4 regions of the Sodalis sp. RH14 genome follow, and region 3 is predicted to be linked to each of the others. Evidence: predicted binding sites of a transcription regulator. Region 3 holds the regulator's gene; each other region holds the start of a gene.
The links. Region 3 encodes PhoB, which activates phosphate uptake and scavenging genes when phosphate is short. Its sites were predicted from a motif close to CTGTCATAAAACTGNCNNAT; they were not measured.

Region 1: the regulator PhoB is predicted to act here: its motif matches at 4,737-4,756, upstream of phoA (alkaline phosphatase).
Region 2: the regulator PhoB is predicted to act here: its motif matches at 1,862-1,881, upstream of serA (phosphoglycerate dehydrogenase).
Region 4: the regulator PhoB is predicted to act here: its motif matches at 4,016-4,035, upstream of pstS (phosphate ABC transporter substrate-binding protein PstS).

What each region holds. Positions count from the first base shown of each region.
Region 1 is NZ_CP178739.1:548,005-555,882, reverse strand. It holds gene ACL2XQ_RS02375 (cytochrome ubiquinol oxidase subunit I) at 1-458, shown strand, start outside; gene cydB (cytochrome d ubiquinol oxidase subunit II) at 484-1,512, shown strand; gene ACL2XQ_RS02365 (lysylphosphatidylglycerol synthase domain-containing protein) at 1,482-2,537, opposite strand; gene clsB (cardiolipin synthase ClsB) at 2,534-3,778, opposite strand; gene ACL2XQ_RS02355 (endonuclease/exonuclease/phosphatase family protein) at 3,781-4,542, opposite strand; gene phoA (alkaline phosphatase) at 4,829-6,265, shown strand; gene ACL2XQ_RS02345 (DNA alkylation repair protein) at 6,462-7,556, shown strand; gene ACL2XQ_RS02340 (GNAT family N-acetyltransferase) at 7,553-7,878, opposite strand, start outside.
Region 2 is NZ_CP178739.1:4,812,933-4,820,810, forward strand. It holds gene ACL2XQ_RS21910 (5-formyltetrahydrofolate cyclo-ligase) at 1-315, shown strand, start outside; gene serA (phosphoglycerate dehydrogenase) at 446-1,678, opposite strand; gene rpiA (ribose-5-phosphate isomerase RpiA) at 1,994-2,650, opposite strand; gene ACL2XQ_RS21925 (LysR family transcriptional regulator ArgP) at 2,868-3,761, shown strand; gene ACL2XQ_RS21930 (oxidative stress defense protein) at 3,817-4,542, opposite strand; gene ACL2XQ_RS21935 (LysE family transporter) at 4,734-5,363, opposite strand; gene mscS (small-conductance mechanosensitive channel MscS) at 5,568-6,485, opposite strand; gene fbaA (class II fructose-bisphosphate aldolase) at 6,689-7,765, opposite strand.
Region 3 is NZ_CP178739.1:1,121,439-1,129,316, forward strand. It holds gene ACL2XQ_RS04950 (AAA family ATPase) at 1-1,092, opposite strand, end outside; gene sbcD (exonuclease subunit SbcD) at 1,089-2,402, opposite strand; gene phoB (phosphate response regulator transcription factor PhoB) at 2,614-3,303, shown strand; gene phoR (phosphate regulon sensor histidine kinase PhoR) at 3,328-4,665, shown strand; gene ACL2XQ_RS04970 (PstS family phosphate ABC transporter substrate-binding protein) at 4,662-5,600, shown strand; gene ACL2XQ_RS04975 (cobalamin-independent methionine synthase II family protein) at 5,851-6,954, shown strand; gene brnQ (branched-chain amino acid transport system II carrier protein) at 7,386-7,878, shown strand, end outside.
Region 4 is NZ_CP178739.1:5,758,774-5,766,651, reverse strand. It holds gene ACL2XQ_RS26240 (solute:sodium symporter family transporter) at 1-591, shown strand, start outside; gene ACL2XQ_RS26235 (sulfatase-like hydrolase/transferase) at 588-2,102, shown strand; gene ACL2XQ_RS26230 (Crp/Fnr family transcriptional regulator) at 2,077-2,694, shown strand; gene ACL2XQ_RS26225 (anaerobic sulfatase maturase) at 2,755-3,987, shown strand; gene pstS (phosphate ABC transporter substrate-binding protein PstS) at 4,144-5,184, shown strand; gene pstC (phosphate ABC transporter permease PstC) at 5,247-6,206, shown strand; gene pstA (phosphate ABC transporter permease PstA) at 6,206-7,099, shown strand; gene pstB (phosphate ABC transporter ATP-binding protein PstB) at 7,144-7,878, shown strand, end outside.

The DNA.
Region 1 (7,878 bases), 570 kb from region 3:
CACTGGTGTTTTTCGCCTTTCGCGTCATGGTGGGCCTGGGGCTGGTGATGGCCCTGGCGGGCATCGCGGGCGTGGCGTTGCGCTGGCGGGGCGCCCTGTGGCGCGCGCGCTGGCTGCAGCGCATCATGGTGCCGCTGGCGCCGGCGGGATTTATCGCCATGCTGGCCGGTTGGGTGGTTACCGAGGCCGGCCGCCAGCCGTTTATGGTCTACGGCCTGACGCGTACCTATGAGGGGATCTCGCCGGTATCCATGGCCCTAATCATCGCCTCCGCCATCGCCGTGGCGATGGTTTATCTGCTGGTGTTCGGCACCGGGCTGCTCTTTATGCTGCGCCTGCTGGCGCAACCGCCCCGGCCGGGGGAAGAAGGTCCGGTGCCGTCGCTGGCGCGGCAGACCGGCGATGGCGCGACGTACGCGGGCCAGGACGCCGCGCCGCCGCCGGAGCAACACCCGTAACACGACGAATGCAGGAGTTTATCCTATGCCGGAGCTGATTTTTTCCGCCGCCGCGCTGCAACTGTTATCCGCCGCCGCGCTGGCCTTCAGCGTGCTGATCTATATCTTGCTGGACGGTACCGATTTGGGCGTCGGCATGCTGTATGCGTTCAACCGCGCCGAAGCGGATCGCCAGGTCATGACGCTCTCGCTGCTGCCCGTTTGGGACGGCAACGAGACCTGGCTGGTACTGGGCGGCGGCGGCCTGCTGGCCCTGTTCCCCGCCGCCTACGCCATTCTGCTGAGCGCCCTGTATCTGCCGGTATTTCTCATGCTGCTGGCGCTGATAGCGCGCGGCATGGCGATTGAATACCGCGACCGCGCCGACCCGCAAAAGCGGTGGCGGTTCGATCTGATGCTGATGGGCGGTTCGGCGCTGGCCGCCGCCGGCCAGGGCGTGATCATGGGTACGTTTATTCAGGGTATTCCCCATGACGGCGCGCATTATACCGGCGGCGGCTGGGAATGGCTGGGGGTATTTCCGCTATTCTGCGGCCTGGCGCTGATGGCCGGTTACGCGCTGCTGGGCGCCTGCTGGCTGATATGGCGTACGGAAGGAATGCTGCAGGCGCGCGCACGCGCGCTCGCCCGGCGGCTTGGCCCATTGGCCCTGGCGCTGGTTGCGCTGCTGACGCTGTGGACCGGCGGCCTGCATGAGGAGTACCGCCGGCATCTGTCCGATCTGCGTTTCACCCTGCCCGCCGCGCTGTTGCTGCTGGCGGTCGCCGGCGGATTCCGGCGGGCGCTGTCCGCCCGGGTTGCCCTGCTGCCGCTGTGCCTGGCGCTGGGGGGCGTGGTGCTGACATTCGCCCTGCTGCTGCTGGCGGTATATCCGGCGATGATCCCGCCCCGGCTGTCAATAAGCGCCGCGTCCTCGCCGCCCCTGAGCCAGGGATTTGTGCTGATTGGCTTCGCGGTGCTAATCCCCATCACCCTGGCCTACAACACCTTTGGTTTTTGGGTGTTTCGCGGCAAAATCCACGCTCAGGCCAAAGGCCCCTTATCGGGTAAGTGACCGGCGTCTTCCGCCAGCGCCCCCCGCGCGTCCTTTTGCGCCTTATGGGCCGCTTCCCGTTGCTGGTTTTTTTCCCGCAGCGCCTTGGCGCGGCTTTCAAGGCCCAGGTACAGCACCAGCGCCAGCAGCAGCGGCGCGATGAAATAGATCGCCCGGTAGGCCAGCAGGGCGGCGATAATGGTGCCATGGGACAGATGCTCGCTGCCCAGCATGGCGACAAATACGCCCTCGAGCACGCCGATGCCCGCCGGGATATGCACGATAACCCCGGCGATGCTGCTGACCAGCAGCACGCCGAGCACCAGCGGAAAATCGACTTTGTCGTTAAGCAAAATGTAGATAATGGCGGCCATCGCCAGCCAGTTGGCGCAGGAGGCCACCAGCTGCGCGCCGGCCATGCGCAGCGACGGCAGCACCAGCTTCTGGCCCTTGATGGTCCAGCGCCGGCGTTTGGCAAAGGCGCACAGCCAAAAATAAGCGGCGATCAGCAGCAGCAGGATCACGCCCGTCAGGCGCAGCGCCAGCTCGCCGATACCCCATTTAGCCGGCAGATGCAGCACCCCGAACGCGCAGACGATGCCGGAAAGCAGGATATATCCCAGCCAGTTGGTGGCCAGGCTCAGGCTGAAGATACGGGTGATGGCGCTGTTGGACAAACCGAGGCGCGAATAGAGCCGGTAGCGCATGCCGATGCCGCCGACCCAGGCGCTGAGGGTGAGGGTAAAGGCATAACAGATGAAGGAAACCAGCATCACCTGCTTTTTCGCCAGCTTATGGCCGCAATAGGCGCGGCCGATAAGATCGTAGACGCCATACAGCAGGTAACTGAACACCGCCAGCCCAATCACCATCAGCAGCGCATTGAGCCGGTAGCCGGTAATGGCCTGCTCCACATCATCCCAGTCCACCTTGCGGGCATAGACCACCAGCAAGATAATGACGCCGATAAAAAACAGGCCGGTCAGGATTTTTTTAGCCATCGACCAGGCGCGGTGGCGTTTACCGGCGGGGCGTTTTCGGGTCATGATTTTGCCCCCTCGTTTTCGGGTTCGGCGCGATCCTGGGTTTCCATTTCCGGCTGGACCGGCGGCGCCACCAGCGATAATTTCGGCGTATGGGCGGGAAGCCAGCCGACCCAGGCCGGGAAGTGGCGCAGGAAATGGAACACCAGCACGCTTTTCACCACATGCCAGTAGGTCTGCTTGGGCACCATGCTTTCGTCAATTAACCGGCAATCGTTTTCAATCAGCCCGTTAAGATTGTCGCGCAGTTGCTGCGTGAAGGCGGTGTCATGGATGATCAGGTTGGCCTCCAGGTTCAGCGCCAGGCTGAGCGGGTCAAGATTACTGGACCCGACGGTGGCCCAGCTATCGTCCATGACGGCCACTTTGCCGTGCAGCGGACGGCGGCAATATTCATAGATTTTCACCCCTTCCGGCACCAGATAATTGTATAACATGCGCGCGCCGACCGTCACGATCGGCATATCCGGCTCGCCCTGGACAATCAGCACCATGCGCACGCCGCGCCGGGCGGCGTTGCGCATCTCCTTCAAAAGGCGGTAGCCGGGGAAAAAATAGGCATTGGCGATGATGACCTCGCGTTTTGCGCCGCGCAGCATATCGATATAGTGGCGCTCTATATCGGTATCGTGTTCATCGTTATCCCGATAGACAAACAGCGCCTGGGCTTCGCCAGGCTGGCGGTTATGGGCCGGCAGCCTGGAGCGCCGGCGCAGCCAGCTGCGATGGTGATCTTCCTTATACAAGGCCTGTAGGGTAAAGCGATGGATATCCTCCACCACCGGCCCCTCCACCTCCACCGCATAGTCCTGCTTGGCCTCCGGGCCGTAGTCGCTCAGGTGCTCGGCGGAAAAATTAATGCCGCCGATAAAGGCGATAACGCCGTCCACCACCACGATTTTACGATGCAGGCGGCGGAACAGATTGGTGCGCATGCCCATAAACGCCGGGCGGGGATCGTAATAACGGAAATGCACTCCCGCGGCGGTAAGGGCGCCGACGTAGCTGTCGGACAGATCCGCCGAGCCGTAACCGTCGACCATGATTTCCACCCGCACCCCGCGCCTGGCGGCGGCAATCAGGTTTTCCTGCAGCGCCTTGCCGACTTTATCCTCGAACAGGATAAAAGTCTCCAGCAGCACCTCTTTCCTGGCCTGGCCGATGCGCTCGTACAGGGCCGGGAAAAACGCTTCGCCGTTTTCCAGCAGCTTGATGCGATTGCCGTCGCGCCACTCCATATTCATATTCATAAATGGATCTCCACGGCGAGGGGAGCATGGTCGGATAAATGCGACCAGGGTTGGTTGGCCAGGGAGGTCGGCTCGCTGATGCGGGCGTTCCTGACATAAATACGGTCCAGGCGCAGCAGGGGAAAGCGGGCGGGGAAAGTACGGGCCGGTCGGCCGCGCGCCTGGGTAAAGACCTCCACCAGGCCGGCTTCGCGCCGCAAAAGCGTATTGGCGCGCTGGCGCCAGTCGTTGAAATCACCGGCCACCACCAGCGGCGCATCCGCCGGCAGCGTGGCGATATGCCTGCTCATGCGCAGCATCTGCTCGCGGCGATGCGCTTCCTTCAGCCCCAGGTGCACGCAAATCATATGCAGCTCCAGCTCACGGCCGGGCACCTGCAGCACGCAGTGCAGCATGCCGCGCTTCTCCGTGCCGTCGATGGACACGTCCAGATTGCTTTGGCGGGTGATGGGGAAACGGGAAAGCAGCGCATTGCCGTGATCGCCGTCGGGATAGACCGCGTTGCGCCCGTAGGCGAAATCGGCCCACATGGTGTCGGCCAGAAATTCGTACTGCGGCACCACCGGCCAGTTATCGAAGCGTTGCGAATGCTTTTCGTGCGTGCCCAGGACTTCCTGGAGGAACACGATATCGGGCGCCACGGTACGCACCGCTTCGCGCAGTTCCGGCAGGATAAAACGCCGGTTAAAGGCGGCAAAGCCCTTATGGGTATTGATGGTCAGCACCTTAAAGGAAAATCCCTGCTCCACTTGCGGCATGCCCGGTACATCCTTATTTTGATGATAATCCGTTCGCAGCATGATCTCGAACCCCTGCAAAATTAAGCGGCAAAAACCCACTCCCCGATATAGCGCGGGTAGAATAGGTGAGAAGTCATTATTAGTTAATGTGCTTACTATCTTAGCTGCTGCCGGACAACCTCGCCAAGTTTGACCGCGGCGGTTATCTCCGGGTGTCATAAAAATGACATCCGGGTTACGTAGACTTACATAATAATAAATTCAGACATACCCTTCTTCTCGTCCGGCAACAGGAGCCTTCTTTATGCCGCATCCGCACCAACCCGTACTTTCCCTCGTCCTGACCCTCGCCCTGGCGGGCGGCAACGGCCTGCTGGCGCGCAGCGTATCGGCCGCCGGCGCGGACAGCCTGCGCGCGGCGCAGGGGGATATTACCCAGCCCGGCGGCGCACGCCGCCTGCAGGCCGATCAGACCGAGGCGCTGAAGGCGGCGCTGAACAACCAGCAGGCAAAAAACGTCATCCTGTTGATTGGCGATGGCATGGGGGACTCGGAAATCACCGCCGCGCGCAACTACGCGCTGGGCGCGGGCAACGCGTTCCCCGGGATCGACGCGCTGCCGCTGACCGGTCAATACACCCATTACGCGCTGGACAAGACCACCCATAAACCCGGCTACGTCACCGACTCGGCGGCGTCGGCCACCGCGTGGTCCACCGGGGTGAAAACCTATAACGGCGCGCTGGGCGTCGATGTGTTCGGCAAGGATCATATGACCATCCTGGAACTGGCCAAGGCGGCCGGTAAAGCCACCGGCAACGTGTCCACCGCTGAACTGGAGGACGCCACCCCGGCGGCGCTGGTGGCCCACGTCAGCTCCCGCAAATGCTACGGCCCGGAAGTGACCAGTAAAGATTGCCCCACCCAGGCGCTGGAAAACCAGGGGCGCGGCTCCATTGCCGAACAGCTGCTGGCGGCCCGCGCCGACGTGACGCTGGGCGGCGGCGCCAAAACCTTTGGCGAAACCGCCAAGGCCGGGGAGTGGCAGGGTAAAACCCTGCGGGAACAAGCCGTGGCGCGCGGCTATCAGTTGGTGAGCGACCTGGATGGCCTGAACGGCGTAGCCCTGGCCAACCAGGACAAACCCTTGCTGGGCCTGTTTGCCGAGGGCAATATGCCGGTGCGCTGGCAGGGCCCGAAAGCCGTCTATCACGGCAATATTGATAAGCCGCCGGTTACCTGTAGCGATAATCCCAAACGCGGCGCCGGGGTGCCTACCCTGGCGGCCATGACGCAAAAAGCCATCGATCTGCTGAAAACCCATCCCAACGGCTTTTTCCTGCAGGTTGAAGGCGCATCCATTGATAAACAGGACCATGCCGCCAACCCGTGCGGCCAGTTCGGCGAGACGGTGGACCTGGATGAAGCGGTGCAAAAGGCGCTGGAATTCGCCCGCGCCGACGGCCATACGCTGGTGGTGGTCACCGCCGATCACGCCCACTCCAGCCAGATTATCGAAGCGGACGCCAAGGCCCCCGGCCTGACCCAGGCGCTGACCACGAAAGACGGCGCGGTGATGGCCATCAGCTACGGCAATTCTGAAGACCCCGAATCCCAGGGACATACCGGCACCCAGCTGCGTATCGCCGCCTTCGGTCCCTATGCGGGCAACGTGGCCGGCCTGACCGACCAGACGGATTTGTTCTATACCATGCGCGATGCGCTGGGCATTAAACAATAATTACCGCCAGGGACCCCTCCCGCCTTTACCGCCGTGCCGGCGGTAAAGGCGGGAATGGACCAGGGTATCGCGCCATGGCGTATCATCCCTTGTCATTTCCTGTCGCCGGGAAGGATTTTCCGCACGGTGAGACTTGCCTAAACCCGTCATTTTCTTTAGCCTGCGAACTGGCTCCGCTCCCATAAGATCAGGTGACATGTCAGAGCAAAGCGCGCCCGCGCTGAAGGAAATCTTTAACCACGCCCGGCTGCGCGATATCGCGGCGCACACCGCCGCCGTCCACCCCGGTTTTGACGGCGCCCGCTTCCTGGCGGCCACCGGCGACGGACTGGACCAATTATCGCTGATGGCGCGCCTGCGGCGGGTAAGCGTCTGCCTGCACGACGGCCTGCCGGCGGACTATGGGCAGGCGCTGGCGATTTTACGCCGGCTGGCGCCGCGGTTGGACAATCGCTTTGTCACCCTGGTATTGCCGGAGTATGTGGCGATGTACGGGCTGGATGAGTACGATCTGTCGATGGAGGCCCTGCGCTTTTTTACCCCGTTCGGCTCCTCGGAATTCGCGGTGCGCCCCTACCTGCGCCAGGATCTGTCCCGCGGGCTGGCGCTGATGGAACGCTGGTCGCGCGACGATGACGAGCACGTCCGCCGGCTGGCCAGCGAAGGCAGCCGGCCGCGCCTGCCCTGGTCGTTCCGCCTGGAGGCGCTGCGGGCCGACCCGTCGCCGGTGAAACCCATTCTCGACAACCTGCGCGCCGATCCCAGCCTGTACGTACGCAAATCCGTGGCGAATCATCTCAACGATATCACCAAGGATCATCCCGAGTGGGTCATGGACCTGCTGGAGGGATGGGAATTGCATCATCCCCCCACCGCCTGGATCGCCCGTCACGCGTTGCGCAGCCTGATCAAACAGGGGGACCGGCGGGCGCTGGGACTTATCGGCGCCGGCGAGGCGGCGCAGGTCAGCCTGGAGGAGATGCGCGTGAGTCCCGGGGAAATCCGGCTGGGAGACAAGGTGACCGTGGCGTTCCGGCTGCGCTCGACCTCGCCCCTGCCCCAGCGGCTGGTGATTGATTACGCCATCCACTATGTGAAAAAATCCGGCGGCACATCGGCCAAAGTGTTCAAACTGAAAACCCTGACGCTGGCGCCGCATGCAAGCGTTGAGATTAGCCGCAGCCAGTCCATCCGCAACTTTACCACCCGCATGCACTATGCCGGCAGACATGCCGTCGAGGTCTTTATCAACGGCGAATGCCTGGCGCGGGGCGCGTTTTTTATTGTCTAGCGCGACAGGGGTTTCACCATATTCACCCCGGTAACGTGGAAACCGCAGGCATCATACAGCGCCCGGGCGCCGGGATTATCGGCCGCCACCCTTAGCCCCAGTTCGGTCACGCCCTGGGCGCGCAACCGCTGATCCAGCTGCGCCAGCGCGCTGCGTCCGAGCCCGCGGCGGCGCCAGGCGGGCAGGATGCAGAAATCGGAGATATAGGCCGCCTCGTCTTTGCACGTGATCCATAAATACCCCGCCACCGGCGGTACGCCTTGCCGGTCCGCCGCGTCGCCGGCCTCGATGCAGTACAGCTGGTTATCCGGCGTCGCCACCC
Region 2 (7,878 bases), 2.3 Mb from region 3:
CGCTACAGGCCCGATACGCCGCTGGTGCTGAACCGCCTGCATATCAGCGAGCCGCGGCTGGACGTGACCCAGCTCTTGCCGGCGCGGCATCTCGATATCCTGTTTACCCCGCTGGTGGCCTTTGATGCCCGGGGCCAGCGCCTGGGCATGGGCGGCGGCTTTTACGATCGCACCCTGCGGCACTGGCGGCGCGGCGCCGGCTTCTACCCCATCGGGCTGGCCCACGATTGCCAGCAGGTGGACGCCATACCGGCGGAGCCCTGGGATATCCCGTTGCCGGAAATTGTTACCCCGTCGCGGCACTGGCGCTGGTAAACCGCCGGGGACGGATGGCAGCCCTTGGCCCGGTGGTGTACCCGGCGTGCGCGGTAAGCTGGCGGTACCCATAAAAAAACCCCGGCTTGCTAAGCCGGGGCTGGGGTCGACCACGTCAGGCGCGCAGCTATCAGTACAGCAGGCGGGCGCGGATAGTGCCGGGTATCGCCTTCAGCAGCTGCAGGGCGGTATTTTCGGTATCGGTTTCCACATCAATGACCACATAACCGATTTCGGGCGTGGTTTGCAGATACTGGGCGGCGATATTGATGCTTTGCTCGGCAAAAATCTGGTTGATGCGGGTCAGGATCCCGGGACGGTTTTCATGGATATGCAGTAAACGGCTGACGTTATCGCCATGTTCCGGCAGCGAGACTTCCGGGAAATTGACCGCCGACAGGGTCGAACCGTTATCGGAGTATTTGGCCAGTTTGCCCGCCACTTCCACGCCGATATTTTCCTGCGCTTCCTCGGTGGATCCGCCGATATGCGGCGTCAGGATCACATTATCGAATTCACACAGCGGCGAGTTGAACGGATCGCTGTTGGTGGCGGGCTCTTCCGGGAACACGTCCACGGCGGCGCCGGCGATATGTTTACTGGCCAGGGCGTCGCACAGGGCCGGGATATCCACCACCGTACCGCGCGAGGCGTTGATAAACAGCGACCCCGGCTTCATATGGCCGAATTCTTCCTTGCCCATCATATTGCGGGTGGACTGGGTATCCGGCACATGCAGGGAGACCACGTCGCACATACCCAGCAGCTCAGGCAGCGAATCCACCTGGCGCGCGTTGCCCAGGGACAGTTTGCTCTCGATATCGTAATAGAACACCTGCATCCCCAGGCCTTCCGCCAGGATGCTCAGCTGGGTGCCGATATGGCCGTAACCGATGATGCCCAGTTTCTTGCCGCGCGCTTCATAGCTGCCGCTCGCCTGCTTGTTCCACTGGCCGCGGTGCGCCTTGGCGTTGGCCTCCGGGACGCCGCGTATCATCAGCAGCATTTCGCCGAGCACCAATTCCGCCACGGAGCGGGTATTGGAAAAAGGCGCATTGAATACCGGCACGCCTTTTTTCAGCGCGGCTTTCAGATCGACCTGATTGGTGCCGATACAAAAGCAGCCGACGGCAACGAGTTTTTCCGCCGCGGCAAAGATGTCTTCCGTCAGGTGGGTACGGGATCGGATGCCGATAAAGTGCGCGTCGCGCACGGAGGCTTTCAGTGCCGCGGAATCCAGCGCGCCCTTATGGTATTCAATATTGGTATAACCGGCGCGTTTCAGGTTATCCACCGCGCTGGGGTGAACACCTTCGACCAACAGAAACTTAATCTTATCTTTTTCCAGCGATACTTTTGCCATTTCCCGACCCTTTTTGAGACTTCAGATGCGACTGCAACACACAGCACCCGGACAAAATAACAAAAATTACCGTGGCGGCAACAGGGCCGTTTATCCTTAAGACAGCATAAGACGCAGCCATAAGCGATTGCTATGGATAAATCCTCTGGTCTGGTGGAGAAGCGTCATATATATAGCAGGCCGATGGCATAAATGTGACATTTATCACTGAATTTCGCCTGCGGCGATAAAAGATGCTATGTAAACAAAATTAACATCCGCCGCCGCCGGCGTGGCAAGCCGGCGGCGGCGCCGGGCGGCGGTAAAACCGGCCCGTTACTCGATAACCTGAACGCCCCCGGCGGTGCCGATCAGCGCCACATCCGCGCCGCGCCGGGCAAACAGGCCCACGGTCACCACGCCGGGCAGGCTGTTGATTTTGTCTTCCAGGGCCACCGCGTCCAGGATGCGCAGGTTGCGCACGTCCAGGATAATATTGCCGTTATCGGTTACCACGCCCTGGCGGTACTCCGGCAATCCGCCCAGTTTCACCAGCTCGCGCGCCACATAGGCGCGCGCCATCGGGATCACTTCCACCGGCAGGGGAAAATTGCCCAGGACGTCCACCCGTTTGGATCCATCGACGATACAGATAAATTTACGCGCGACCGCCGCGATGATTTTTTCGCGCGTCAGGGCCGCCCCGCCGCCTTTGATCATCTGCATCTGGCCGTTGATTTCATCGGCGCCGTCGACATAGATGTCCAGCACGTCGACGCTGTTGAGATCCAGCAGCGGGATACCGAGGCTCTTCAGCTTGGCCGAAGACGCGTCCGAACTGGAGACCGCCCCTTCGATTTGATTCCTGATGCTGCCCAGGGCATCGATAAAATGCGCGGCGGTGGACCCGGTGCCGACGCCGACGATCGTGCCCGGTTTCACATACTTCAATGCCGACCAGCCCACCGCCTTTTTCAGTTCATCCTGCGTCATAAATAATTAAGCCCTTGGCTACGGAAAGTGGGCGGTATTATAAAACAATATCATCGCCGATGGCGTGAATTCCGCCACAACCCGCCGCATCCCGGATGCCCGCGCCTGACACGGCTGAAATTTTGCGTCCGCAACCGGGTCAATCTATGGCATAGTGAAAACCGGTGACCAAAAAGTACCTATTGATGCACAGAGATATCGACGCAGGGGATAAAGAATGAAACGCCCGGACTATCGGACGCTGCAGGCGCTTGACGCCGTGATACGGGAACGGGGTTTTGAACGCGCCGCGCAAAAATTATGTATCACCCAATCCGCGGTATCGCAGCGCATAAAACAACTGGAAAACCTGTTCGGCCAGCCGCTGCTGGTGCGTACCATTCCCCCACGGCCCACCGAACAAGGGCAAAAGCTGCTGGCCTTGCTGCATCAGGTGGAATTGCTGGAGGACGAATGGCTGGGCACCGATAACGGCAGCGACACGCCGCTGCTGCTGTCGCTGGCGGTGAATGCCGACAGCCTGGCGACCTGGCTGCTGCCGGCGCTGAAACCGGTGCTGACCGATTCGCCTATCCGCCTTAATTTACAGGTGGAAGATGAAACGCGTACCCAGGAAAGGCTAAGGCGCGGCGAAGTGGTGGGCGCGGTCAGTATCCAGCCCCAGCCGCTGCCGAGCTGCCTGGTGGATCAACTGGGCGCCCTGGATTATCTGTTCGTGGCATCCCAGCCTTTTGCCGATCGTTATTTCCCCCACGGCGTGACGCGCAGCGCGCTGCTGAAAGCGCCGGCGGTGGCGTTTGACCATCTGGACGATATGCACCAGGCGTTTTTGCAGCAGAACTTTGACCTGCCGCCGGGCAGCGTGCCCTGCCATATCGTCAACTCATCGGAAGCCTTCGTGCAGCTGGCGCGCCAGGGCACGACCTGCTGCATGATCCCGCATCTGCAAATCGAACGGGAGCTGGCGACGGGCGAACTGATAGACCTGACGCCGGGCCTATACCAGCGCCGCATGCTGTTCTGGCATCGGTTTGCGCCGGAAAGCCGCATGATGCGCAAAGTGACCGACGCCCTGCTCTCCCATGGCCGGCAGGTCTTGCGCCAGGCCTGAGGGCCGCACAGCGCCGGCGCGCCCCCAAGTGGGACGCATCGGCCACACCCGCCGCCTAGGGCTGGCGTTGCAGCTCGAACACGACATCCACCTGATCGTCAAAATGGATCGCCTGCTGGACATAGGTCTGGGCCGCATCGGTCTGCGACATGGCCTCGTTGGTCTTAAACATCCGCGCCACCGGCACCGGCTGGTAGTTCGCCACATGGTAACGAATGCTGAAAATCGGCCCCAGGGTGGCTTTAAAGCCTTCCGCCAGCGAACGGGCCTGGGAAGTGGCGTTTTCAATCGCCTTGTTGCGCGCCCGATCGCGGTAGGCGTCCGGATTAGCCACGCCCAGCTCGACGGAGCGGATTTCATTCAGGCCGGATTTCAGCGCGCCGTCCAGCAGTTCATTGAGCTTGTCAAGCTGGCGCAGCGTGACCTGCACCTGGCGCACGGCGCGATAGCCTTTCAGCACCGATTCCCCGGTCTTTAAAAAATCATATTCCGGCTGAGTGCGCAGGTTCGCGGCGTCGATATCTTTATTTTCGATGCCGTTTTTATTAAGAAAATCAAAATATTGCGCCACGCGCGCGTCCACCTGTTTTTTAGCGTCGGCGGCGTCTTTCGAGGAAATCGACACTTCGATGGTCAGGGTGGCGATATCCGGCGTCGCCTCGACGCTTGACGTGCCGGAGGTGATCACATGCGGCCCGGCGGGAAGCTCGGCGGCCAGCGCCTGGGTCGTAAACGATCCTAATCCCAACAGGGTGGTTAACAGCAATGCTTTGACCTTCATGACGTCTCCTGTGCGGCAAAATGCGCTGAATATAAATGAAAATACCGCCTATGATTGCGCATTTTCATCTAAAAACAACGCCCTTTGCGCTTATTTACCGTTACGTGATTATCGGCACCCAGCATAATCGTTGCCGTTGCGTTAAAATATAGGATAAGTTCTCAATCTCATGCAGCGCCACGCCCCGGGCACTACGCCGGTTGCGCGGTAAACATCTGCCAGGCCTGGCGCGCCAGTTGCAGCGCCACCAGCCACATCACCACGCCGACGAATAACTGGATCCCGCGCTGCACCCGGCCGCGGTTAAGCCAGGGGGCCAGACGCGCCGACAGCATGGCCAGGCCGTAGAACCATACCAGGGACGCGCCGATGGTGCCGCCGGCGAACCAGCGCCGCGCCGCCGGCTCCAGTTGCCCGCCGATACTGCCCAGCACCACCAGCGTATCCAGGTAAACGTGGGGATTGAGCCAGGTCACCGCCAGCATGGTAAGGATAATGCGCCGCCGCGACGGGCGGAAGACCTCGCCCGGGACACCGGCGCGGTCATCCCCTTCCCCGCGCCAGGCGTTTTTCAGCGCGCAAAAGCCATACACCGCCAAAAACGCCACCCCCGCCAGGGTCACGCCCTGCAACAATATGGGCGACTGCGACAGCAGCGCGCTGCTGCCAAAAACGCCGGCGATAATCAGCGCCATATCGCTTAACAGGCACAAAGTGGCGATCAGCAAATGATATTGCCGCCGTATGCCCTGGTTCATCACCAGGATATTCTGCGGCCCAAGGGGCACAATGGTCGCCATGCCCAACGCAAAACCCTGCATAAAAATAACCCACACGTCGCTCACCGCCTGCTGCCAATAAAAAGTAGCGCTAGTGTAATCAGAAGCGGATATCAGTTGAAATGGAATAAATTAATCTTGCATTAGCATTGCTTATAATCTGATCACCTGTGCGTCAGCGGGCAAGGCTGACCGCCGGCATGGCGTGACAACCCGCCGCGCCGGCGGGTTTAGCGGCAAGGCCTCTCAGGAGGGTTGCCGCGGCGCAGCCGGGGCCGCTGGCGAATGGCCGCCCTCGGCCGCCGCCTCGGATTTGGGCTTGGGCGCGCGATACATATGCACATCCATTTGCGGATAGGGAATGCCGATCTGGTGCTCGTCAAGGGCGCGTTTAAAGCTTTCCAGCAGGTCGAAGGTGGCGTTTTGCAGCGCATCCCGCGGTACCCAGGCGCGGACCATAAAATCGAGCGACGAGGCCCCCAGGGCGTTGAGGCGCACGGTAATACCCTTATCTTTCAGCACGCGGCTGTCGGCGGCGATAATATCGGTCAGCAGGCTTTTCACCTGTTCGATATCGGCGTCGTAGCTCACGCTGATAATCAAATCGATCAGCCGGTTGGGTTCCCGCGAGAAGTTGGTGATATTGCCGGACAGGATCTTGCTGTTGGGCACCACGATCATTTTGCCGTCGAAGGTGCGCAGCGTGGTGGAAAAGATCTGCACCACCAGCACGGTGCCGGCGGTGCCGGCGAAATCGACATACTCCCCGGCGCGGAAATGGCGGAAGGTCACCAGCAGCACACCGGCGGCGAAATTGGACAGCGAGCCTTGCAGCGCCAGGCCTACCGCCAGGCCGGCGGCGCCGATAACCGCAATCACCGACGCGGTCTGCACGCCGATGCGCCCCAGGGCCGCGATAATGGTGAAAATGATGATGCCGTAACGGACAATGGCGGAGAGAAAGTCCGCCACGGTAATATCGATGTGGCGCGTTCTCATCAGTTTGTTGAGGGTGCGCGAAATGACGCCCGCAACCAGCATCCCGACGATCAGAATGATAATGGCGGCGACGATGTTCACCGCGTAATGGATTAATAATTGCTGGTTATTGACCAGCCAGCTGCCGGCGTCATTGATTTTATCGACTACGTTTAGATCTTCCATTTAGGTCATCCCACTCTGGTGTATTGCAAAAAAAAACCTGCCGGCGCTGACGTGCCGGCAACAACGGAGCCTTTTAAGCGTAACCAATAATCGGATGACTGCCAACGTCAGGTGGAAAAACGGCCGAAAATAATGCGCCTTATCATAACGTTAAAGGCCTCCACGCGGGAGGCCTTTAGAGAAGGGCAATGACGGCGGAAAAATTACAGCACGTCTATCGCATTCAATTCCTGAAACGCCAGTTCCAGGCGGGTAGCCATGGAGACCTGTCCGGCACGCAGCCAGGCACGCGGATCGTAGAATTTCTTGTTCGGTTTGTCGTCGCCTTCCGGGCTGCCCAGCTGGGTTTCCAGGTAGCCGGCATTCTTGTGGTAATACTTCAGGATACCTTCCCAGGTTGCCCATTGGGTATCGGTATCGATGTTCATTTTCACGACGCCGTAGCTCACCGCTTCTTTAATTTCTTCCGGAGTCGAGCCCGAGCCGCCGTGGAACACCAGGTTCAGGGAGTTAGCCGGCAGGCCGAATTTTTCCGAAACGAATTTCTGCGAGTTATCCAGAATTTTCGGGGTCAGCTTAACGTTGCCCGGTTTGTAAACACCATGCACATTGCCGAAGGCGGCGGCGATGGTGAAACGCGGGCTGATGGCGTTGAGCTTTTCATACGCGTAGGCCACGTCTTCCGGCTGGGTATACAGCGCGGAGTTATCCAGATGGCTGTTGTCCACGCCGTCTTCTTCACCACCGGTGCAGCCCAGTTCGATTTCCAGCGTCATATCCAGCTTGGCCATGCGGGCCAGGTACTTGCCGCTGATTTCAATGTTTTCTTCCAGGGGCTCTTCGGACAGATCGATCATATGCGAGGAGAACAGCGGTTTGCCGGTGGCGGCGTAATGTTTTTCACCCGCGTCCAACAGGCCGTCAAGCCAGGGCAGCAGTTTTTTGGCGCAATGGTCGGTATGCAGGATAACCGGCACGCCGTAATGCTCCGCCATATGATGGACATGCAGCGCGCCGGCGATAGCACCGAGAACCGCGGCAGTCTGGCCTTCGACCTTCAGGCCTTTACCGGCGATAAAAGCCGCGCCGCCGTTGGAGAACTGAACGATAATCGGCGCGCGTACCTTCGCGGCGGCTTCCAGCGCGGCGTTAATGGAATCCGTGCCTACGCAGTTAACGGCGGGCAGGGCAAAGTGGTTTTCCTTCGCCACGGCAAATACTTTTTGTACGTCGTCACCGGTGATGACGCCTGGTTTTACAAAATCAAAAATCTTAGACATATTGCTTTGTCCTGTTCTGTAGGCCATTGATGGAGGGAATCAAATACCGTTGCCCTAGCCTGCATTCGCAACGATGTTTGCGGGCGCCGTGATGCCGCGCCCGGCTCGCTAAT
Region 3 (7,878 bases):
GATTTTCTGGTCCAGCGGCACGAGATGGTCGTTTATCAACTGCTGTTGCGCCAACTGATGCCGGGCGTGCTGCTCCCAGCGCCGCCGGGCGGTATCCGCCTGCTCCCGCAGCGGTTGTAGCGCCTGCTGACTTTGCAGCTCCAGCGCGCACGCGCGGGCGAGCTCCTGCTCAGCCCGTTCCAGGTCCACGGCGCTGCGTTGCCGATCGTCGAGCAGGGGGCGCAGGGATTCCGCCGGTTCGCCGCGCGCCAGTCGCGCCAGCGGCGCCTGTGCTTCCTGCGCCGCCGCCTGCGCGGCCTGGCGCTGGGCCTGCGCCTGCGCCAGGGCGCCGGTCAACTGGCGCTGCCGCTCCAGCCAGGCGTGATGCCGTTGCGACTGCGATTGTTCGGCGTTCAGCCGGGCCTGCTCCAGGCGCAGGCTATCCAGCTCGGCGTCAAGTTCCCGCAGTTGGGGTTCGCTCAATAGTTCGATGGCGGCGGCGCGCGTACGCAGTGCCTCCAGTTCCCCGCGCACCGTTTTATGGCGTTCGAAAATTTCAGCGGAAATGCGGCCGTAGATATCGGTGCCGGTCAGTTCCTCCAGCAGTTCGGCGCGATTTTTCGCATCGGCGTTTAAAAATGCGGCGAAATCCCCCTGCGCCAGCAGCACCGATTTGGTAAAACGCGCGAAATCCAGGCCGGTCAGTTCGGTGGTCAGGCGCAGCTTATCGCTGATTTTATCCGCCAGGATGGCGCCGTCGGCCAAACGCGCCAGTTCGACCCTGGCGTTTTGCAGTTTGCCCTGCGGGCTGTTTTTCGCCCGGCGCTGGCTCCAGAAGGCGCGATAGCCCACGCCCTTGACCGAAAACTCGACTTCCGCCAGCGATTCGGCGGTCAGCCGGGTCATCAATTCCTGGCCGGGCAACGCGTCCAGGCGGGGCGTGCGGTGATACAGCGCCAGGCAGATGGCGTCAAGAATAGTGGTCTTGCCGGCGCCGGTGGGACCGGTAATGGCAAACAGGCTGGCGCGGTCGAAGGGGTCGGCGGTAAAATCAATTTTCCACTCGCCCCTGAGCGCATTGATGTTTTTCAGCCGCAGCGTCAGGATTTTCACCGGGCGTCTCCTTTGGTTGCGGCATCCGGCGCCGGCGGGTTTTCCGCCGCGGCGCCTTGCTGTACGTCCGCCGTTACCTGGCGATAGAGCAAGCGTATGGCGTCCAGGTTCTCCGGCGCGGGGGAGGGGATCAGCGCCAGGCGCCGCTCAAACACGTCCCCGGCGCTCAGTTCGACCAGCGTTTCCCGTTGCCGGCGCGCCAGTGCCGACAGCCGCTGCTCGCGGTTACGGCGCAACAGCACGATTTCCACCGGCAAATCGGCCGCCAACTGCTGGATACGCTGCTGGATATCATTCAGCCAGGCGTCTGTCACCACCTCGATATCCAGCCAGACGGGCGTGGGCCCCGGGTAATCGCTAAACGAGCGCAACTGCGCCTCGATGTCCGCCAGGTCGCCTTTTATCAGGCGCAGGGCCTGGGTTTCCGGGATCAAAACCGGGGAAATGTCCGCCACGCCCCCGGCGTCGAAACTGACTATATTGATCTGCTTGGGCTGCCCGGTCTCATCAAAACTCAAGGCGATGGGCGAACCGCAATAGCGGATATGCTGCTGTCCGCCCACGCACTGCGGGCGGTGGATATGGCCGAGGGCGATATAATCCGCCGGAGGAAACAGCTGGGCGGGAAACGCGTCCAGGCTGCCGATATAAATATCGCGTACCGAATCGGTGGTGGCGGCGCCCACCGTGGTCAGGTGTCCGGTGGCGATAATCGGCAGCCGGCCGGGCAACCGGGCGCGCAGGGCCAGCGCCCGGTCATATAGCGCCTGGTAATGTGCGGCGATGGCGTCCATCAGCGCCCGCTGTTTATCATCCCCCGATTCTCCGGCGCGGCTGGTCAGCACATCCCGCGGGCGTAAAAAGGGGATGGCGCACAGTATCGCCCCCGGCTTTCCACTACGATCGTTAAGTACAAAAACCGGTTGCCCGCCGCTGTCTTCGCGGTCGCCGTCGGCGTTGTCGTCATCGTCCCGGGCGCCGAACCCGCCGCCGGCGATAACCCGGGTATGCATGCAGGCCAGCAGCGCCCGGGATTCGTTCAATGTCGCCACCGCGTCATGATTGCCCGCCAGTATGATCAGCTGGCAACCGGTCGGCTGCAACGCCACCACGAAACGGTTGAACAGTTCGCGGGCATAGCTGGGCGGGGTGCCGGTATCAAAGATATCGCCGGCCACGATCACCGCGTCGATATCCCGCTCTGCCACCTGCGCCACCAGCCATTGCAGGAAGGCGCGATGCTCCCGGGCGCGGTTTTTGGTGAAAAACGACTGACCCAGGTGCCAGTCAGAAGTGTGAATGATCCGCATGACGCTCCAGCCAGAGTGCAAAAGTCAGGGCGAGAGTATAAACCTTACCCCGGGCGATGCCGACGTAAAGCTGTTAATTTGGCAACCCGGGACGAAAAAAAACCGCCATCCGCTATGCTTCTGGCACGATGGGCTGATTTTAATAAATCTGTCATAAAAGTGACGCATAATGCCCGGGCACGTTAACCGCAGAGATTAATGGCAGGAAAAAATGGCAAAACGCATATTAGTCGTGGAAGACGAAGCGCCGATTCGTGAAATGGTGTGCTTCGTACTTGAACAGAATGGCTTCCAGCCCATCGAAGCCGAAGACTACGGCACGGCGGTCAGCCGTATGGCGGAGCCTTATCCGGATCTGGTATTGCTCGACTGGATGTTGCCAGGCGGTTCGGGAATACAATTTATCAAACATATGAAACGCGAGGTATTGACCCGCGATATTCCGGTCATGATGCTGACCGCGCGCGGCGAGGAGGAAGACCGGGTGCGGGGGCTGGAAGTGGGCGCCGATGATTATATCACCAAACCGTTCTCGCCCAAGGAGCTGCTGGCCAGGATCAAGGCGGTGATGCGCCGTATTTCGCCGATGGCGGTGGAAGATAAGATTGAACTGCAGGGCCTAAGCCTGGATCCGTCGTCGCACCGGGTAACCTCCAACGAACTGGCCCTGGAGATGGGACCGACCGAATTTAAACTGCTGCACTTTTTCATGACCCATCCCGAGCGGGTATATAGCCGGGAACAGTTGTTAAATCATGTCTGGGGCACTAATGTGTATGTTGAGGACCGGACGGTTGATGTGCATATTCGCCGCCTGCGCAAAGCGCTGGAAACCGGCGGTCACGATCGGATGGTGCAGACGGTCCGCGGCACCGGCTATCGTTTTTCCGCGCGCTATTAGCGCGGTATAAGGGGAGCTCTGCCGGTGCTGGAACGTTTATCCTGGCGTAAGATTTTGCTGGAACTGGGGCTGTTTTGCCTGCCGGCCCTGCTGTTGTCGCTTTTTGTCGGCCACCTGGCCTGGCTGTTGGTGGCGGCGCTGCTGGCCGCGCTGGTGCGCAACTATTATTACCAACTGCGGCTGTCCCGCTGGTTATGGGTCGATCTCCGGCATACGCCGCCGGAAGGGCGGGGAAGCTGGGAACCGCTGTTCTATGGCCTGCATCAGATGCAGTTGCGCCACCGGCGGCGGCGGCGTGAACTGGCGACATTGTTCAAACGCTTTCGCAGCGGCGCGGAAACCTTGCCTGATGCGCTGGTGATGTTGACCGACGACGGCCATATTTTCTGGTGCAACGGCCTGGCGCAGCAGCTGCTCGGGTTTCGCTGGCCGGAAGACAACGGCCAGCATATCCTTAACCTGCTGCGCTATCCTGAATTCAACAGCTATATCCAGGGCCAGTCGTTCGAGCGCCCCTTGACCCTGCTGCTCAATAAGCAACGTTACGTTGAATTCCGCGTGATGCCCTATACCGACGACCAGCTGTTAATGGTGGCCCGCGACGTGACCCAGATGCGCCAGCTGGAAGGCGCCAGGCGCAACTTTTTCGCCAATGCCAGCCATGAACTGCGTACGCCGCTGACGGTGTTGCAGGGATATCTGGAAATGATGAACGACCAGGATATGGATGAAGCCATGCGCGCCAAGGCCATCCACACTATGCAGGATCAGACGCAGCGCATGGAGCGCCTGGTCAAGCAGTTGCTGGTGTTATCCCGTATCGAGGCCGCGCCCCAGGGCGAGGTCAATGAACGCGTCGATATTCCGGCCATTCTCAAGCGCCTGCAGCAAAGCGCCGGGGCGCTCAGCCAGGAACGGCATGAGATCGTGTTCCGGGTTAATGAACAGTTGCTGGTGCGCGGCAATGAGGATCAGCTGCGCAGCGCGATGTCGAACCTGATATACAATGCGGTCATCCATACGCCGCCGGGCACCCGCATCGAGGTGTGCTGGCAGCGTACCGCTGAGGGCGCGCAGTTTCAGGTCAGCGATAACGGGCCGGGCATCGCCCCGGAGCATTTACCGCGCCTGACCGAGCGTTTTTACCGGGTTGACAAAGCCCGTTCGCGCCAGACCGGCGGCAGCGGCCTTGGGCTTGCCATCGTTAAGCACGCGCTCGGCAATCATGACGCCCATCTTGATGTTATCAGCGAGCCGGGCGCGGGTACCCGCTTCTTTTTTACCTTGCCCAACCGGTTGATTGTCCTCCCCGTCCTGGCCGAAAATAACCCCACTTCTCCTTCACGTGTCAAATCCCGATGATAAAAGCAGTAAAAACCCTGGGCTGGCTGCTCTGCCTGCTGTTGACCCTGCCGGCGGCGGCGCGGCCGCTGTCGGTGCTGTCGGGTAGCCTCACCAGCAGCGGTTCCGATACGCTGGCGAATATGATGGCCCTGTGGGCGGCGGATTTCAGGCATGACTATCCGGATGTCGGCGTGCAGATCCAGGCGGGCGGATCGGCGACGGCGGCGACGGCGCTGGCCGCGGGAACGGCGCAAATCGGGCCGATGAGCCGCATGATGAACGCGACTGAAATCGCCGCGTTCCAGCGCCATTACGGCTACCCGCCCCTGGCGGTGCCGGTGGCCTTGGATGCGCTGGTGATTATAGTCAACCAGGATAACCCCCTGCCCAGGTTGCGCCTGCGCCAGTTGGACGCCATTTTTTCCATCACCCGCAGCTGCGGCGACGCCCCTGCCGTCACCCGCTGGGGGGAGCTCGGCCTAACCGGGCGGTGGGCCGATATGGCCCTGCTGCGCTATGGCCGCAATTCCGCCTCCGGTACCTATGGCTTTTTCCGCCAGCGCGTGCTGTGCGGCGGTGACCTGCTGGCATCGGTCAATGAACTGCCCGGGTCGGCTTCGGTGGCGCAGGCGGTAAGCGCGTCGCGCAACGCCATTGGTTACGCCGGCATGGGGTTTCATACCGCCGGCGTGCGGATCCTGCCGTTAACCGACGAGGCCGGCCGCCAGGTGACGCCGGACGAGTCGGCCTTGCTTAACGGCGACTATCCGCTGGTGCGCTATCTCTATATTTATCTGAATAAGCCCCCTGATACCCCATTGGCGCCGGTCACCGCCGCCTTTATGGACCGTATTTTGTCGCCCCAGGGCCAAAGCCTCGCCCGCCAGGGCGGCTACCAGCCCTTGCCTGAACCCATAAGGCTACAGGCGCGCCGGGATATCGGGCTGCAATGAGGTGTGTCGGCAGGGTGGGCCGTCGCCCGCGGGTGATCATGAATAATGTTCAACACGGGTGAATTTTCTTCGCCATGGCGATGCGCCGCCGCGTGCTAGTATGGATGCGGGCATTATAGACGTCCGGATGTCTATATGTCACCGACGGAAACTATTGCCCACCGGGAATGTTTACATCCTGAACTATTCACTAAATCTTATTATCTTGCGGGCCTTGTCCAGGCCGGCAAAATAACGCCGGAGTTCAAACATGCAAAGAAATACGCCTCCCTTTCGCGCTGATGTGGTGGGCAGCTTATTACGCCCCGAGGCGATTAAGCAGGCCCGCAAGCAGTTGCAGCAAGGGGCCATTACTCCCGCGCAGCTGCGTGCCGTCGAGGATACCGAGATCCGCCGGGTGGTGGAACTGCAGCGCGGTCTGGGGCTGCAGGTGGTCACCGACGGCGAGTTTCGCCGCGCCTGGTGGCATTTCGATTTTTTTGAGGGGCTGGACGGGGTGGAAGGCTACGACGTCGACCAGGGTATCCAGTTTTCCGGGGTGCAGACCAAGGCGCGCAGCATTAAGGTCACCGGCAAGGTGGCGTTCCGCCAGCATCCGATGCTGGCGGATTTCCGCTATCTGCGCAGCGTGGCCGGCGATGCGGTGGCTAAAATGACCATACCCAGCCCGAGCGTGATGCATTTTCGCGGCGGGCGCGGTGCCATCGACGCCGGCGTCTACCCTGATCTGGCGGCGTATTTCGCCGATCTTGCCCAGGCCTGGCATGACGCTATCCGCGCCTTTTACGATGCCGGCTGCCGTTACCTGCAGCTTGACGATACCGTGTGGGCCTATCTGTGCTCGACGGACCAGCAGCGCCAGATCCGCGAGCGCGGCGAGGATCCGCGGCAATTGGCGCGCATTTATGCGGATGTGCTCAATCAAGCGCTGGCGGGCAAACCGGACGATCTGGTGGTTAGCCTGCATGTTTGCCGCGGCAATTTCCGCTCCACCTGGATTTCCGAGGGCGGTTATGAGCCGGTGGCGCCTATCCTGTTCGGCGAGGTCAAGGTCGACGCCTTTTTCCTGGAATATGACACCGAGCGCGCCGGCGGTTTTGAACCGCTGCGGTTTATCAAACCCGGCCGCCAGCAGGCGGTGCTGGGCCTTATCACCTCCAAAACCGGTGAATTGGAAGATCCTGAGGCGGTGCTGGCGCGCTTGCGCGAGGCCACCCGTTATATCAGCCTGGACCAGCTGTGCCTGAGCCCGCAGTGCGGCTTCGCCTCGACGGAAGAAGGCAATAGCCTGACCGAAGCCCAGCAATGGGACAAACTGCGGCTAGTGCTGGATGTTGCGGGCCGCGCCTGGTAACGCCAGCGCCCGGCTATCCCGCCCGCGGCAAAATACCGCGGGCGGGCATGGTCGCCGCGGGTTAAGGGGCGGCCCGGGGGTGCCACCGGTATCCATGCCTTTCTGTTATAGTTAAAAGCGCGTCCCTTCAACTATCTTGTAGCAGAAATTACCCAGGCTATGAAAGTATTCACTGCTTTTAGGGTATTTTTTTGGCTTATCATTCTGCTTTTATCTTCAACTATTGCCTTACCGCGCTTTAAACGTTTAAATTGCGCCGGTTATTGCATGCTTCACGCCGTTTTGCACCCTTTTAGCGCTCCGGTCCCGGCAAACAGGCCATTACGCCATGGCCCGCGAGATATCCCGCTGCTGTTGGTGATGTCATAACCGGCATGAGTCGTCATAGGTTTTACTTATTTTTCGCATCCAGACAGGCATTACATTATTCCATGAGCCAGCGTTTAAGCATCAGAGATATCCTTGCCCTGGGTTTTATGACCTTCGCCTTGTTTGTCGGCGCGGGCAATATCATTTTCCCGCCGATGGTGGGATTGCAGTCGGGCCCTTATGTCTGGTGGGCCGCGGCGGGGTTCCTGATTAGCGCGGTTGGGCTGCCGGTACTGACGGTGATTGCCCTGGCCCGGGTGGGGGGCGGCATTGACGCCCTCAGTTCCCCCATCGGCAGAAAAGCGGGACTGCTGCTGGCCGTGGTATGTTATCTGGCGGTGGGGCCGCTGTTCGCCACGCCGCGCACCGCGACGGTATCCTTCGCCGTGGGGCTGGCGCCGTTTACCGGCCAGGGGGATCTGCCGCTGTTTCTTTACAGCCTGGTCTATTTTGCGCTGGTCATCGCCATCTCGCTCTATCCCGGCCGCTTATTGGATACGGTCGGGCACATCCTGGCGCCGCTGAAAATGATTGCCCTGGCGGTCCTGGGCATCG
Region 4 (7,878 bases), 1.3 Mb from region 3:
GACGCCACGTCCAAGAAACAGGTGTTGGTGGGGCGTTATTTCGCCCTGATCCTGGCGCTGGTGTCGGTGGTGGTGGCCCCCGGCATTGCCAATGCCCCCGAAGGATTATACAGCTGGATGAAGCAGCTTAACGGGGTGTACAACGTTCCCCTGGTCACCATTATCATCATGGGGTTCTTTTTCCCGCGTATCCCGGCCATGGCGGCCAAGCTGGCGCTGCTGTTAGGTATCGTCAGCTATATCCTGATCAATTACGTTTTCCATTTCCCTATTCATTTCCTGTATGTGCTGGCGATAACGTTTTGCCTGAACGCGTTGGTGATGCTGGTTATCGGTAAACTTGCGCCGCGCGCCACCCCGTTTGTCTTCCATGATTCCCTGGCGGTGGATATGTCGCCGTGGCGGTCGGTAAAAATCGCCTCCGTCGGCGTTATTGCGGCGATGATATTTATTTATGCCTTTCTCGCCCGCTTCGGCGGCTGGCACAGCCTCTGGTTATGCTGGATCGCGGGCATAACCGTTGTCGCCATTTCCGGCTGGCTGATATTCGCCGGTTTGAGAAAAACCAAAACCAGGGAGGAAATCGCCTGATGCAACCTAATATAATTTTTATCATGACCGATACGCAGGCCACCAATATGGTCGGGTGCTATACCGGCCTTCCCCTGCATACCGAGCATATCGATGCGCTGGCCGGGCGCGGGGCCAAATTCAATTCGGCATTTACCACCGCGCCGCTGTGCACCCCGGCGCGCGCGGGACTGTTCACCGGCCTGTATTCCAACCAAAGCGGTCCCTGGACCAATAATCTGGCGCCGGGTAAGAATATGCGCACCCTGGGCAACTATTTTCAGGATGCCGGCTGGCAAACCGCCTATATCGGTAAATGGCATCTTGATGGCCACGACTATTTCGGCACCGGCATCTGTCCGCCGGAATGGGCGGCGGAATATTGGTACGATGGCGCTAATTACCTGCATGACCTGCCGGAAGAAAAAATCAGCTTATGGCGCAACGGGCTGAATTCAAAGGAAGAACTTGAACAACATCAGATTGATGATGAATTTACCTGGGGCTATCGCATCAGCCAGCGCGCGATACATTTTATCGATAAGCAGCGCCTGCGGCGCGAGAAACCGTTCCTGCTGGTGCTTTCTTACGATGAGCCGCATCATCCCTTTACCTGCCCGCCGCGTTATCTCGACCGTTTTGCCGATTTCCATTACCCGCTGGGCGCAAAAGGAACCGATGATCTCAGCGATAAACCGATGCACCAGCGTTTGTGGGCCAGGGCGATGCCGTCGCCGGTAACGGATGGCGCCACCTATCATCATCCGATTTATTTTGCCTGCAATGATTTTGTCGACGACCAGATAGGACGCGTGCTGAACCACCTTACCCCCGACGAATGGGAAAATACCTGGATAGTGTATACCTCCGATCACGGTGAAATGATGGGAGCGCATCAACTTATCAGCAAAGGCTCGGCAGGCTATGACGACATCTGCCGCATTCCCTTTATCATCCACGGGCCCGGCCTGCCGGCGCGGGAGATTGATACACCGGTGAGCCATATCGACCTGTTGCCGACGTTATTATCGATTGCCGGTATCCCGGTGCCGCCGTCGCTGCACGGCGAAAGCCTGCTGCCTATGCTGTCGTCGGCGGAGCGGGAACGGGAGCGGTCGGTCATGGTGGAATTTAACCGTTATGAAATAGAACATGACAGCTTCGGCGGTTTTATCCCGATGCGCGCCTGGGTCACCAATGATTTAAAACTGGTGATTAATCTGTTTGACGATGATGAACTCTATGACCGGCGCAACGATCCCGAGGAACTGATAAACCTGATTGGCCGGGACGACTATGCGGAACGGCGTAATGCATTGCATGATAGCTTATTAGACTTTATGGATCGTATTCGCGATCCGTTTCGCAGCTATCGCTGGGCCATGCGCCCGTGGCGGCCCGACAGGCATGAGCAATGGCTGGGCGCGTTTCGTCCTAAACCGGATGATTACGTCTCGCCGGTGGTCAGGGATTACGATACCGGCCTGCCGACCAAGGGAGTAAAAATTGAGGAAAAAAGACAAAAATTCTGAGGATGGGGACGAGGGCCGCGCCGTATTCGCAGAATTGTCCGGCAGCGAACACGCCATGTTTACCCGGCTGGATCAGTTGCCGAAGCAAACGCGCATTTATCCCCAGGAGGATGAGGCCCTCTCTTTTTATTACCTGCACAGTGGGTTGGTGGGGCTGTACCATATGCTGGAGAACGGTAAGGTGTGCCTGATCCGCCTGTTTGGCCCCGGTGATTTTTTCGGCTACCGCAGCCTGTTCGGTAATACGTTTTACCACTGTTCCTCGCGCGTGCAGCGCACCGCTACGGTAACGCGCATTACCCCCTATCAGCCGCAGCGGTTTTTATGCCGCTATCCGCGCCTGAATGTCTATTTGTTCATGCGGCTGGCGCGTGATCTGGGCGAGGCGGAAAAAAGGCTGGCCAGCATGGCCTACGATAAATCCCAGCAACGGGTATTACTGGGCATTCACTATTTATACCGGCAATGGCCGGGCTATGAATGGACCTGGCGTGAAATTGCCGAATACGCGGGTTGCGAAACGGAAACCGCTATCCGCCATGGCAGTGAGCTCAAGCTACAGGGACTGTTGCCGGATGAATTTACCGGTTAACTGCCGCCGCTGCCGGTGCGGCATGGTATTTGACGCGCAATATTGTTTGGAGTCGCGGTTATGAAACGCCCGTTTTCCCTGATGGCGAAACCCACCAGTTATCAATGCAATATTCACTGCGATTATTGTTTTTATGTGGACAAAAAAAATACCCTGTTACCCGCCGGAGCATCGGCGTCGAAGCATATGGCCGACGATGTGCTCAGGGAATTTATTAAGCAGTATATTGACGCCAGCGCTGGCGACGAGGTCATGTTTGCCTGGCAGGGCGGCGAGCCGACCCTGGCCGGAATTGACTTTTATGCCGCCGCGCTGCGCTATCAGCAGCGTTACGCCCGGGGAAAAAGGATTACCAACAGCATGCAAACCAACGGCGTATTGATAAACGATCAATGGGGCCGTTTTCTTGCCGATAATCATTTCCTGCTGGGTATTTCCGTGGACGGCACCGCCAGGCTGCATAATCATTATCGCCATACCGCCAGCGGCCGGCCGGTATTTGACAGCGTGATCAACGCCATCCGGATATTTAAGGAATATCATATAGATTACAACGTATTGAGCGTGGTGAACGATAAAACCGCCCAGGCGCCGCTGGAAATATATTTTTTTATCACGCAAGAGCTGGGCGCGCAGTATGTGCAATTTATCCCGGCAGTGGAACAAAGGTTGTCCGGAGCCGCGCGGGGGGAATTGATTTATCCCCGGTCGACGGCGGATAAAACGCTGACGCCATGGTCGGTGAGCGGCGAAGCCTACGGCACGTTTATCAATACCCTGTTTGACTACTGGGTACGGCATGATGTCGGCAGGGTGTTTGTGCAGCTATTCGATAATGCCCTGGCCGCCTGGTGCGGCGTGATGCCAAGCCTGTGCGTGATGCAGCCCACCTGCGGCCAGGGCCTGGTCGTCGAGCAGAACGGCGATATCTATAGCTGCGATCATTTCGTCTACCCTGAGCATAGACTGGGCAATCTGATGACAGGGAACCTGGCCGCCATGGCCGGTGGGAAAAAACAGCGCCAGTTCGGCCAGCTAAAAGCCAATGTGGCGACGCCGTGTTTGTCATGCGACTATCGGTTTGCCTGTCACGGCGGCTGTCCTAAGCACCGTATTCACCGCATCGGGGGCCAGTGGCATAATCATCTTTGCCCCGGCTATAAAGCTATTTTTTCCCATATCGCGCCCTATATGGCGTATATGGCCGGCGAACTGGCGCACCATCGGCCGGCCGCCGGCATTATGCGCGAAATTGATCGGATTGCGGAGGCGGGGATTGAAAAAAAAGGCTAATATGCCATTAAAATAGGTACCCATCCCGGTGTCATAAAAATGTCATATTACCGACATGTATCTGTAACCTAATTGTCCTATTTTCCCTCCTGCAGCAATTATAATAATTGAAGAAAACGGCCATGGGCCGATTTTAAATATCCCACAGGAGGGATTATGAGACTGATGCATACCACCGTTGCCAGTGTTGTAGCAGCTACGTTCGCCCTGGCGAGTATTTCTTCGTTCGCTGCCGCCAACCTGACAGGTGCCGGCGGCACATTCCCCGCCCCGGTTTATGCTAAATGGGCTGATACCTATCAAAAAGAAACCGGCGTGAAAGTTAACTACCAGGGCATCGGTTCTTCCGGCGGCATTAAACAGATTATCGCCAATACCGTTGATTTCGGCGCGTCCGATGCTCCTTTAAGCGATGGCGACCTGAAGAAAGAAGGTTTATTCCAATTTCCGACCGTGATTGGCGGCGTGGTGCTGGCCATCAACGTACCGGGAATCAAAAGCGGCGAACTGACCCTGGACGGCCATACCCTGGGTGAAATTTACCTGGGCAACATCAAAAAATGGAACGACCCGGCCATCACCAAGCTGAACCCGGGCCTGAAGCTGCCGGATCAGAATATCGCCGTGGTACGCCGCGCCGATGGTTCCGGCACGTCGTTTGTCTTCACCAGCTATCTGTCCAAGGTGAATGCGACCTGGAAAGAAAAAATCGGCGCCGGTTCCACGGTTAACTGGCCGGTCGGACTGGGCGGCAAGGGCAATGACGGCATCGCCGCCTTTGTCCAGCGTTTGCCGGGTTCCATCGGTTATGTGGAGTACGCCTACGCTAAGCAGAACAACCTGGCCTACACCAAGCTGATTTCCGCCGACGGCAAGCCGGTAATGCCGACGCAGGATAACTTCAGCGCGGCGGCGAAAGGCGTCAACTGGCAGCAATCTTTTGCCCAGGATCTGACTAACCAGAAGGGCAACAATGCCTGGCCGATCACCTCCACCACGTTTATTATGTTGCATACTACCCAAACCAAGCCTGAGCAGGGCCGCGAAACCCTGAAATTCTTCGATTGGGCCTACAACAAGGGTGCCGACCAGGCTAACGCCCTTGACTACGCCACCTTGCCAAAGGACGTGGTCGAACAGATCCGCGCCGCCTGGAAGGCCAATATCAAAGACAGTAACGGTAAAGCGCTCTACTAAGTCCTTGTGTTTCGTCCCTTCCCTTACGGGAAGGGATTACGAACCAACAAAAAGAGTACTCTATGGCTGACAATACGCCGGCACGGCATGCCCCCGGTAAACAAGGCGACCTGATATTCGGTACGTTGGTCAGGTTGGCCGCATTGATTACCTTATTGATGTTGGGCGGAATTATCGTTTCGCTGATTGTCGCTTCGTGGCCGAGCATGGAAAAGTTCGGCTTCGCTTTCCTGTGGACCAAGGAGTGGGATCCGCCCGGTGAAAAATTCGGCGCGCTGGTTCCTATCTATGGCACCCTGGTGACCTCTTTTATCGCGTTGCTGATTGCCGTTCCGGTCAGCTTCGGCATCGCCCTGTTCCTTACCGAGCTTGCCCCCAGCTGGTTGAAGCGTCCCCTTGGCGTCGCCATTGAGCTGTTGGCGGCCATCCCAAGCATTGTCTACGGCATGTGGGGGTTGTTTGTTTTTGCTCCCCTGTTCGCCCAGTATTTTCAACAGCCCCTGGGCGATGTGATGTCGACCATCCCTTTTATCGGCGTCCTGTTTTCGGGGCCGGCGTTTGGTATCGGCATCCTGGCCGCCGGTATTATCCTGGCTATCATGATCATCCCGTATATTGCCGCCGTGATGCGCGATGTGTTTGAGCAAACGCCGGTGTTGATGAAGGAGTCGGCCTACGGTATCGGCTGCACCACCTGGGAAGTGATCTGGCGTATCGTGCTGCCCTTCACCAAAAACGGCGTGATCGGCGGCGTGATGCTGGGCCTGGGACGGGCGCTGGGCGAAACCATGGCGGTGACCTTTATCATCGGCAATACCAACCAGCTGGACAGCATTTCCCTGTTTAGCCCGGGCAACAGCATTACCTCGGCGCTGGCCAATGAGTTCGCCGAAGCCCAGGCGGGTCTGCATACCGCCGCGCTGATGGAGCTGGGGTTAATCCTGTTTGTGATTACCTTTATCGTGCTGGCCTGCTCCAAATTCATGATAATGCGCCTGGCGAAAAACGAGGGGGTCAAATAATGGCGACCGTCGAGCACCAAATGACCCATACCGCGCCACAAATGGAAGCGCGGCGTAAAATGCAGTCCTGGCGGCGGCAGAAGAACCGTCTGGCGCTGTTATTATCCATGATCACCATGGCCTTCGGCCTGTTCTGGTTATGCTGGATCTTGCTGACCACGGTAAGCCGGGGTTTTGACGGTATGTCGCTGGCGTTGTTTACCGAAATGACGCCGCCGCCCAATACCGCCGGCGGAGGGCTGGCCAATGCCCTGGCCGGCAGCGGATTGCTGATTCTCTGGGCCACTGTTTTCGGCACGCCCCTGGGCATCATGGCGGGGATTTACCTGGCGGAATACGGGCGTAAGTCCGCGCTGGCGGAAGTGATCCGTTTTATTAACGATATCCTGCTGTCCGCGCCGTCCATCGTTATCGGTTTGTTTGTCTATACGCTGGTGGTGGCGAAAATGGAGCATTTCTCCGGCTGGGCCGGGGTGATCGCCCTGGCGCTGCTGCAGGTGCCGATTGTTATCCGTACCACGGAAAACATGATGCGGCTGGTGCCCGATACGCTGCGTGAGGCTGCCTATGCGTTGGGTACGCCGAAATGGAAAATGATTTCCGCCATCACGCTTAAGGCCTCGGTTTCCGGCATCATCACCGGCGTATTGCTGGCGGTGGCGCGCATTGCCGGCGAAACGGCGCCGCTGCTGTTTACCTCGCTCTCCAACCAGTTCTGGAGTACCGATCTCATGCAGCCCATCGCCAACCTGCCGGTGACGATTTTCAAATTCGCCATGAGCCCGTTTGCCGAATGGCAACAGCTGGCCTGGGCCGGCGTGCTGCTGATTACCCTGTGCGTGCTGTTGCTGAACATTATCGCGCGGATTATTTTCGCCAAAAAAACCTATTAAGCGTCAGGCGCCGACGCGTCTTTGATCGAAAGAGAGAGTGTTGCATGAGCGGGATCAACAACGCCAACGACAGCAAAGTACAGGTTCGCGATCTGAATTTTTATTACGGTAAATTTCATGCGCTGAAAAATATCAGCCTGGACATTGCCCGTAACCAGGTGACGGCTTTTATCGGCCCGTCCGGCTGCGGTAAATCCACGCTGTTGCGTTGCTTTAATAAAATGTACCAGCTTTATCCGGAGCAGCGCGCCGAAGGGGAGATCCTGCTGGACGGGGACAATATCCTCACCGATAAGCGCGATGTTTCCCTGCTGCGCGCCCGGGTCGGCATGGTGTTCCAGAAGCCGACCCCCTTTCCGATGTCTATTTATGACAATATCGCGTTCGGCGTGCGCCTGTTTGAGAAACTGTCGCGCAGCGAGATGGAGGAGCGCGTGCAGTGGTCGCTGACCAAAGCGGCGCTGTGGAACGAAACCAAGGACAAATTGCACCAGAGCGGTTATAGCCTGTCCGGCGGCCAGCAGCAGCGTTTATGTATCGCGCGCGGCATCGCCATTCGCCCCGATGTGCTGTTGCTCGATGAGCCCTGTTCAGCCCTGGATCCGATCTCGACCGGACGTATCGAAGAGCTGATTTCAGAATTGAAAGCGGATTATACCGTAGTGATAGTGACGCATAATATGCAGCAGGCGGCGCGTTGCTCCGATCACACGGCATTTATGTATCTCGGCGAGTTAATTGAATTCAACGATACGGATAGCATTTTCACCGCACCGAAG